Regions from separate parts of the Lysinibacillus sp. BS3 genome, predicted to be linked through region 3. Evidence: predicted binding sites of a transcription regulator. Region 3 holds the regulator's gene; each other region holds the start of a gene.
What was found. The regulator LexA, encoded in region 3, represses DNA repair genes until DNA is damaged. The targets are predictions, from matches to a motif close to CGAACATATGTTCG.
Positions count from the first base shown of each region.

Region 1 (3,285 bases), 2.0 Mb from region 3:
CTTGCTGAAATTTTTGTATCCAAATGAAACATTGAACATATGATACGTAGAGAGGAAGGGAGGAAAAAATTGCGTATTCATATTGTTCAAAAGGGAGATACATTGTGGAAGATTGCGAAAGAGTACGGCATTTCGTTTGAAGATTTGAAGCGGCTCAATGTCCATCTTGCCAACCCAGATTATATTGTTCCAGGCATGGAAATTATATTGCCTGAAAAAATAAACAAAGAGCCGCATAGAGATTCACATAAAGAAATGCCGAAAAAGGAAACACAAGTGCATAAGGAGACACCAAAGGAAAGTCCTAAAAAAGAGGTACAGCGACCAATGCCACCACCACCGCCAATTGTACCGCCACCACCAGCTCCTATGCCAATGCCAGAACCACAAATGATACCGATACCAATACCGATGCCAATGCCAATGCAGATGCCACAACAGCCGATGTGGGTACCGCAGCCTGTGGAAATGAATTGGCACCAGCAATTGGTGATGCCACAAATGGAGCAAAATGTTACAACACCACCTGTACAAATACAGCCACCACCACCGCCACCACCGCCTGTAGCTAAACCAAAGCCAATGCCAATGCCACAACCAGCACCACATCCACCAATGCATATCATGCCACAAATGCCTGCCGTACCACATTGTTCAAGTTGCCATCAGCCAATCTATCATCAGATGTGGTGGCCGATGCCAATGCAGCCGCAGGTCGAGCATTATACGATGCCACAGCAGCCAATGTCCTATGACATGCCAGATCATAAAGTAGGTGGAATGGAAGACTTTTTAGAGTCCACATCACCATTCTTCCATACGCAAGATCACCAAAAGCCACAAATGGATATGATGCCCGATATGAATATGGGGCAATCCTGTGGTTGTGGCACACAACCAATGATGATGCCTGATATGAACATGGGTCAATCTTGTGGCTGTGGCACACAACCAATGATGATGCCAAATTGGCAAATGGACCCTTGTCATTGCCCGCCACCACCATGTCCGACACATTGTCCACCACCATGCCCATCAGCAGCAGGTCCTTGGATGTCTCCGCATTATTTCCCAGGCGGGATGACGCCTTATCGATGGTGAAAAAGCGTATATTGTAGAAGAAGTAAAGCCAAATATTTGGAAATATAAATATCGATCGAAAAATTATTTTGTCAAACGTGCAAAGCAAGTGGAAATTGCGGAGAAGGTAAGAACCATTCATCGCCAATTAGGACGTATGGAACCTTCTTTGATCCTACCATTAGTTCAGAGCGATGATGAGCAGTTAATTGTGCAAATGTGGCAAGAAGGAAGCCACGGGGCTAACTTTGCGCATAAAAAAGATCGTAATGAATCTCTTAGACTATTAATCGCTTTACATGACACACATAAAAAGATTGCGTGGCAGCGCGTGCCAGGCTTGCATACCTACTCACAGCTTTTAAAATGGCAAATGCGTCATATGCGTTTTAAAAGTAGAAGAAATGAGTTTCGAACATTTTTAACGAAAGAAGAAATTGATCAAATATTGCATTATAGTGATAAGTCATTACAATTGATTGCATTGGAAGATGCACCTGAAAAAGAGATTACGCTATTGCATGGGGATGTAGTTCATCATAATTTTTTATGGTGCTCCGATGGACAATTACGTTTAATTGATTTTGATTTAGCGCACCTTGGTGAAGCGGATGACGAGTATATTTTATGGTTACATCGTGTGTTACCTGCTGTAGATTATGATCTTGGAAAGATTTTTGCAGAGTTACCTGAGCTGAAACGACTGGATAAAAGAAAGCTTCATCGCTTGAAATACCCAAATGAGTTATTACGAGAATGGCTGTTTGCTATAGATTTACCACTAGAGCAACAGCTAGTATTTTTAGATTATTTAGTACCATTTACAAAACGAGCCCTCACCTATTGGCCAAAACTGTGGTACGATATTGATAGATTTGTCAAGAAATGACCGTCAATTGGCGGTCATTTTTGTCTGCGAACGGAGTTTAGACGCTACTTTTTGTCGAGCATTCGTTCGCTATATGCTATAATCGAAGACGATGATTGTGAGGGATTATAGATGTATGATTATTTAAAAGGACAAATTACTCGTATTACACCTGAATTTATTGTGCTGGAACAACAGGGGATTGGGTGGCAACTTAATACGCCCAATCCATTTGCTTTTCGAACATCTGCCCTTGAGCAACAGATATATGTTCATTTGCATGTGCGAGAGGATGCGCAAGTTTTATATGGCTTCCCTAACCTAGATCAGCGTGAGTTATTCCGTAAGCTTATTTTAGTGTCAGGAATAGGACCAAAGGGCGCTTTAGCGATTTTAGCTACAGGTAATCCACAACAGGTTATTAGCGCAATTGAGCGGGAGGACGAAGCGTTTTTAGTGAAGTTCCCTGGAGTTGGTAAAAAAACAGCACGTCAAATGATCCTCGACTTGAAGGGCAAACTTGGTTCATTATTAGATACACTTGAATTACCTAGTGCAGAAGATGAATTACCTTTGTTTGGTGTGCATGCCTATAAACATGAATTAGAAGAAGCCCTACTTGCCTTAATGGCTCTTGGCTATTCTGAAAAAGAGCTAGAAAAAATTAAACCACAGCTAGAGGATAACGATAAACTTGAAACGACAGATGCCTTTATGAAACAAGCATTGCAACTACTGCTAAAATTAAAATAAGGAAAGGAGGAAAGGTGCATGTCTGAACGTATGATGGCAAGTGAAGCAGGGAGCTATGATGAGCAGTTTGAGTTATCTTTACGTCCTCAAAAATTAGCACAGTATATTGGGCAACATAAAGTAAAGGAAAACTTACAAATATTCATTGAAGCGGCAAAGCTTCGCCAAGAAAGTTTAGATCATGTGTTGTTATATGGACCTCCAGGACTTGGTAAAACGACCTTAGCGGCTGTTATCGCAAATGAGATGAATGTTAACGTACGCATGACAAGTGGCCCTGCGATTGAGCGTCCAGGAGATTTGGCAGCTATTTTAAGTTCACTAGAGCCTGGGGACGTTTTATTTATTGATGAAATTCATCGACTGCCCCGTGCTATTGAAGAAGTATTATATCCAGCAATGGAAGACTTCTGCTTAGATATTGTGGTAGGAAAAGGTCCTGAAGCACGTTCTGTACGACTTGATTTACCTCCCTTTACCCTTGTAGGTGCAACAACAAGAGCGGGTGCTTTATCAGCTCCTCTAAGAGATCGCTTTGGTGTGTTGCTGCGCCTAGAATATTATGATGACCGATCGCTTGCTGA
Region 1 covers NZ_CP154860.1:4,194,170-4,197,454, forward strand. Annotated here, with positions in the region: gene AAJG31_RS20890 (LysM domain-containing protein) at 70-1,101, shown strand; gene AAJG31_RS20895 (phosphotransferase) at 1,190-1,969, shown strand; gene ruvA (Holliday junction branch migration protein RuvA) at 2,081-2,701, shown strand; gene ruvB (Holliday junction branch migration DNA helicase RuvB) at 2,720-3,285, shown strand, end outside.
Region 1: a site for LexA is predicted at 2,025-2,038, ahead of ruvA (Holliday junction branch migration protein RuvA). Genes of this name have one in related genera too.

Region 2 (3,285 bases), 2.1 Mb from region 3:
ATCTTGCCCCGTCGTTCCATCCTCTAGGTAGACAGTAACATCACCAGCAGCCTTTCCTTTCACACGTTCAACTGTACATTGACCATAAATAGGGTGTAAAAGTGTCAGCTGACCTCCATATTTCGTTGAAATTTTCGGCTCATATTTGCGCTGTATCTGCTGCCTTGTTGGGAAACCAAAAAGCATTTGTAGTATAAACTGCTGTATCGTCGTTTTTCCTGCTTCATTTAATCCATAAAAAATAGTGACACCATCATTTAACGAAATGGAGATATTTTCATGCTTACCAAAGCCATAAATTTGGATTTTCTGTATTGTCAGCATGTAATCACGCCCTTTGAATTTCTTCTGCTAATAATGTCTGTGCACGATGGGTTAAGTTCTCAATATCCTTTTCACTAAGTGGCTCTATCAGCCTCGCACCACCAGCATATTGGTACAAATCTTTTAGAATATCCTTCCATTCATTACTGTCCCATTGTTCCATTAAGCTCACAACGGATTGAGTTGTTGCTGTATGCTCATAAAATCTCGCTGCCTTTTGCAACACCATTTTTTGTACCCAACACATTGGGTCAATACCTTCCTCAGCCTCTCGAATAGTCTCTAACCATGCATCTACTGTTGCATGTTCAAATAAAGCTTCCGTTTGTTCGTCAATATTTTGCAAATGAAGCTCTACTACCGATGCGCCATACTTCTTCCTATTAGCTGTAATAGCTTCTGCACATCTCTTCAATAATTCATTGGCGTGTACCACATTCGTACAATCCACCTCAATGGTGCTATAAACAACAGCAGAGGTAGAGATAAAATCAAGCTCAGTCGATGTTTTGGATAGCGTCACATCATAAAAGCCTTTCATTCCTTGTTCTTTACGATGTCGACTTTGAATATTGCCTGGATAAACAATTGGAGGGTTTTGATGTAAAAGCTGTCGTTTATGAATATGGCCAAGCGCCCAATAATGATAGTTCTTTTCAAGTAACTGTTGTTTTGTAAAAGGGGCATACACATCATGTGTTGTATTGCCTGCCTCACTGCCATGAAGCATACCAATATGAATGGCATGCTGATCATGTGCAGTTGGATAGCTTTCAATAACAGATTCCTTTAAATGACGTTCAGGATAGCTAAAACCATATATATTCACTTGTTGACCCCGTATTTTTAATTGAACTACACTCGTTTCAGCTGGTAATTCATAGACATTACTTGGTAAAGAAAAGCGTGTCCATGTACCATTTAAATGATCATGATTTCCGTAGCTCACAATGACAGGGATATTGTGTTGAAAAAGCTTCTCCATTGCATCTTGAAATCTTCGTTGTGCTTGCAAGCTACGATTTTCACCATCATAAATATCCCCAACAATTAGTAAAAAATCAGGTTTTTCCTGAATCGCTTTAAGGATAATTTTATCAAACGCTTCAAAAGTGCTTGACCGTATTTTCTTTAAAATGGGTTCGGGTAGACCAAATAAGCCCTTAAATGGACTATCTAAATGTAAATCTGCCATATGGAAAAAACGAATTGCTGACATCCAATCACCTCAAATAGTAGATAATTCTCTCTTTAGTACAAAACCAAAGTAATAATATGTTGTTTATTCAAAACCGAATATTTGTTCTATTTTATCATAACTCATGTTTGATGAAAAATGCTATTACGGAAAAAAACAACATCGCCTTACTTTTTCCACAATTTTCGTAATTTATCAAAAAATTCACTAGTTTTACCGTGAAGTTTATAAATCTTCTATGTATAATAGAAATATATTCAAGTAAAAGGGTGGGGTCTGTATGGAGAATTATCGTTTTACAGCTTTTGAAAAAACAGGGGAAACATTGTTTGATGAAACTTGGACTTTTGAAAATGATGAGGCTGCTAAACTAAATGGACAACAACAAATTGAGGAAAAAGGTGTTGCCGATAAAACTCATCGTCTTGTAAACGCTTCAGGTAAATTAATTTTATTCCATGTTTAGTGGCTAATAAAAGGCACGTAGTCAATGGTTTGCTACGCGCCTTTTATTATTTTTATTTCCCTACAAAGACAGGCGTTCTTTTCTCTACAAATGCATGAATGCCCTCGACATGATCTGTTGTTTTACGCATTGCAGACTGGCCCTCAGCCTCTAATGCTAAGATATTTTCTAGCTGTGGCATATTTTGTGCATGTAGAATTTTTTTCGTTGTAATCATGGAAGAAATCGGGGATGCAAGCATTTTCCCCACCACTTGATCTGCCATTGCAAATACAGTGCCCTCTGGTGCAATATAATCAATTAACCCTGCATCTAATGCTTCTTTTGCTGTTAATACCTTTCCCTCCCATATCATTTGTTTCGCTTTAACAGTACCTACACGCTCCTTCATGAAGAAATGACCGCCCCCATCTGGAATCAGTCCAATTCCAATGAAATTCATAGCAAGTTTACTATTTTCACAGGCTACAATAATATCTGCCCCTAGTGTTAGACTAAATCCTAAACCTGCTGATGCACCATGAACCGCTGCAATCACAATCATTGGTAGCTGATAATATGCCTTCACGATACGTGTCAGATAAACCATTGCCTCATCAATATTCAGTGGTTTGCTTTCATCTAGCATTGCTTTTATATCACCACCCGCAGAAAAGACCTTTCCTTCTCCACGAATAACAAGCACCTGAATATCTTTTTCCTGCTGTAGAGCCTCAAAGCATTCTGCAAGTTCACGCATCATGACATCATCCATTGCATTCATCGCCTGTGGGCGATTCAATGTTAAGGTTGCTCGACGCTCTAATTTTTCTAATGTAATCGTTGAAAATTCCATCTCTATAACCCCCAAATATGAATAGTCATTCACTATGTATAATTCGTGTTTTTTTTGAAAACTCCTTCTCTCTAAGCAAAATTGCTCCTGTTATGCTATATTAAAGGACGAATATCGAGATAAAGGTGGTAATGTATTTTGACACAAAAAGACTATCGTGTATTACTTTATTATAAATATATTACGATTGAAGATCCTGAAGCGTTCGCAGAAGAACATTTAGCATTGTGTAAAGAGATAGGGCTTCTTGGTCGTATTTTAGTAGGTTACGAAGGTATTAATGGAACTGTATCAGGTACCATTGAGCAAACAGATGCTTACATGAATCATATGAAGGCAGATGCTCGTTTTAGCGATATGATGTGGAAAATTGATGAGACTGAAGGGCATACCTTTAGAAAAATGCATGTACGTCCTCGTCGAGAAATTGTTCACCTCGGTTTAGAACAGGATATCAATCCG
Region 2 covers NZ_CP154860.1:3,543,727-3,547,011, reverse strand. Annotated here, with positions in the region: gene AAJG31_RS17535 (AAA family ATPase) at 1-324, opposite strand, end outside; gene AAJG31_RS17530 (DNA repair exonuclease) at 329-1,543, opposite strand; gene AAJG31_RS17525 (YhzD family protein) at 1,803-1,988, shown strand; gene AAJG31_RS17520 (enoyl-CoA hydratase) at 2,041-2,823, opposite strand; gene AAJG31_RS17515 (rhodanese-related sulfurtransferase) at 2,962-3,285, shown strand, end outside.
Region 2: a site for LexA is predicted at 1,618-1,631, ahead of AAJG31_RS17530 (DNA repair exonuclease). Genes of this name have one in related genera too.

Region 3 (3,285 bases):
TTCCCTTAATATGATTTATCTACCGGAAGGAGAAGGCTGTCTATCTGTAAATCGACCTGTCCCTGGTTTTGTACCGAGATATGAGAGAATTAAAGTCAAAGCTTACGACATCGATGGACTTGAAATCATTGTACAGTTACAGGGCTACGGGGCCATCGTTGTACAGCATGAAATCGATCATTTGAATGGCATCATGTTTTATGACCGAATAAATAAAGAGCACCCTTTCCAACTGCCAAATCATGTTATCATCGAAAGCTTTTCTTCCCTTCAGTAGTTTTTTACAAAAAAAATTAGCAGGAATATTATTTTCCTGCTAATCTTTCTTGGTGCTCTTGGAAACGACGATGTACTGTCGCCTTACTTACCTCAAAGCCTAACCCTCTAAGCGTTATAGAAATTTCTTCAAAGGTAAATCCACGTTTGCGTAGCTTCACAATTTCGTCTACAGGTAGATCTTTTCGCTCCTGCCCCTGCGGATTACCTCGATTCGATAAATTATTTTCTGGACGATAACCGTTTTCTACAGCACGTCGCATACCTCGTCGAATTTTAGCATTATGGATTCTACGTTGATATTCCTCTACAATCGCTAAAATCTCAAGCAGCATCGTATCCATTTCATTTAATTGGACTGGGCCTGCATCACGCATAGAAAAAACATCAGTTGCTGACTTTTGTAATAAATGTAATACAGCCATCCTTGCATTGCCTCGTCCTAAACGAGTTTCATCTTGGACAAAAAGAGCATTAATGTTCTTATCTTTTATAAAATCAAGCATTTCTAGCAAGCCTTCACGTTCTACATCATAACCACTATGTTGATCTTTAAACACGCCCTTCACCGCATAGCCTTGCTCTTTAGCATAGCGCAGCAACTCTTCCTGCTGGCGCTCTAATGAGGAGCTTTGTGTTTCTTTTTCAGTACTTACGCGACAATAGACAACAGCCGATAGTTGATTATTTATCATTGTTCATTTCTCGCAATTTCGATAGTATTGATGGGACTGGCTTGATCACTCACTACAGGAATAACTAGAGATTTTCCCGCTACAATTTTAATATCTGCTAGTTCATTTTCAGTTTTTACAAGCTTTATCCAATCATCAGTACTCATTTTACCACGATATTGCTCGGCTAACGACCACAAGCTATCCCCATGTTCGATTTGAATTTCTGCGTAACTAACTTTTCCTGGATCAGTAATGTAAAGGTATGCTGCAAATAATAAACAAGCTCCTATTAAAATTGAGATATGTGTGTTTTTCATAAACCATGTCATAATCATTACCCCTTTTTAAGAATGTTTGTTCGGAATGTATGTTCCTATAATAAAGCGAACAAACGTTTTTGTCAAACACTTTTCGAACCTATGTTTGCATACATGTTCGCATTCTGTTATACTATCAAATAAGAAGAATGATTTTAGAAAAAAGAGGTGAGCACTCATGAAAAAAGTTTCGAAAAGACAAGAGGACATTTTAGCTTTCATTAAGGAAGAGGTACGAGCTAAAGGATATCCACCATCAGTACGTGAAATTGGTGAAGCAGTTGGACTTGCTTCCAGTTCAACTGTTCATGGACATTTAGCTCGATTAGAACAAAAAGGCTTTATTCGTCGAGATCCAACAAAGCCACGCGCAATTGAAATTTTAGAGCCTGAAGAATCCATTCAAAAACAACAGGTGATCCATGTCCCACTTGTCGGGAAAGTTACAGCTGGTTCTCCAATTACAGCAATTGAAAATATTGAAGAATACTTCCCATTACCCGATACGTATGGCACAAGTGAAGATCAATTGTTCATGCTAGAAATCATGGGGGAATCAATGATTGAAGCTGGGATTTTAGATGGAGATTTAGTCATTGTAAAACAAAAGGCAACAGCTAATAATGGGGATATTGTTGTAGCTATGACAGCTGAGGATGAAGCAACTGTAAAACGTTTCTTTAAAGAGAAAAACCATTTCCGTTTACAGCCTGAAAATTCTTCTATGGAACCAATTATTGTCGATCAAGTTTCTATTTTAGGACAAGTTGTAGGTCTTTATAGACGTGTACATTAACGATTAAAGCAGATTTTGAGGATTATGTTCCTTCTAAGAGCATGTATCCTCTTTTTTACGCAAAAAAAGAATCCACATACGATTGGATTCTTTGTACAATGCCTCTTCTAAGCTTCCTTCTTAAATTTTATGCTCGCTTCAATAAAGGCTGAAAATAGCTTTTGAGCACTCTCATCTCCTGCTATGGCTAGTTCCTCAGGATGCCACTGAACAGCTAAGCAAAATGGCATCTCCTCATGAACTACCGCTTCGATAATACCGTCGTTAGATTTTGCCGCTACTTTTAATTTTTCTGCTAAAACATTCACCGCTTGATGATGAAATGAATTCACTGCTATTTTCTCTTGTTCAACGATAGTCGCTAATAGATTGTCAGCAATAACCTGTACAGTATGGGTAGCTACAGCTCGACCTGATTGCTGCATATGTTGGAGTAACTTGGTACTAAAGTGATCACTATCAATATCCTGATATAAGGTACCACCTAATGCAACATTTAGTATTTGAATTCCTCGACAGATCCCGAAAATAGGCATCTTACGTTGGAATGCGGCTTCAATCAATGCTAACTCAATCGTATCTCGCGCTGGATGAATTTTTCCAAGCTTTAATGAAGGCTCAGCCCCGAATAGAAATGGATGCACATCATGACCACCAGATAATAATAAACCGTCTGTGAGGGCTAAAATCTGGGCTGCCTCTTCTTCTACTCCAATTGGAATAATCAGTGGAATTCCACCTGCTTCAATGATACTTTTGCTGTAAGCAACATTTAATCGAGAGGATAAATCATCCTCTACAAAGGCTGTAATACCAATAATCGGTTTCACTTGCTTCCCTCCACATTCTTGAAAATTGCACAATTACCAAAAGCCTAGATACCAATTAATTAATACATCGCCATAGAAATAAACAATAACTGCGGCCAATGCAATAGATGGCCCAAACGGAATGGGTGTTTTTCTCCCCTGTTTGTTTTTCGATAACATGGTAATCCCGACAATCATACCAATAACTGCAGCTAAAAATAGCGTTAACAGTGTATCAATCGTACCCAGAACGAGACCAATTAAAAAGAATAATTTAATATCGCCTCCACCCATGCCACCGTTTGATAGCACAGCAATGATATATAATATGCCAAAACCAACCACAGCACCCACAAGAGAGTCCCACCACGGTGTTAATGGTGACAGCACTCGTCCAATAGCTAGCAAAG
Region 3 covers NZ_CP154860.1:1,452,144-1,455,428, forward strand. Annotated here, with positions in the region: gene def (peptide deformylase) at 1-277, shown strand, start outside; gene AAJG31_RS07575 (recombinase family protein) at 306-971, opposite strand; gene AAJG31_RS07580 (LysM peptidoglycan-binding domain-containing protein) at 968-1,282, opposite strand; gene lexA (transcriptional repressor LexA) at 1,449-2,066, shown strand; gene AAJG31_RS07590 (gamma-glutamyl-gamma-aminobutyrate hydrolase family protein) at 2,174-2,896, opposite strand; gene AAJG31_RS07595 (prepilin peptidase) at 2,930-3,285, opposite strand, start outside.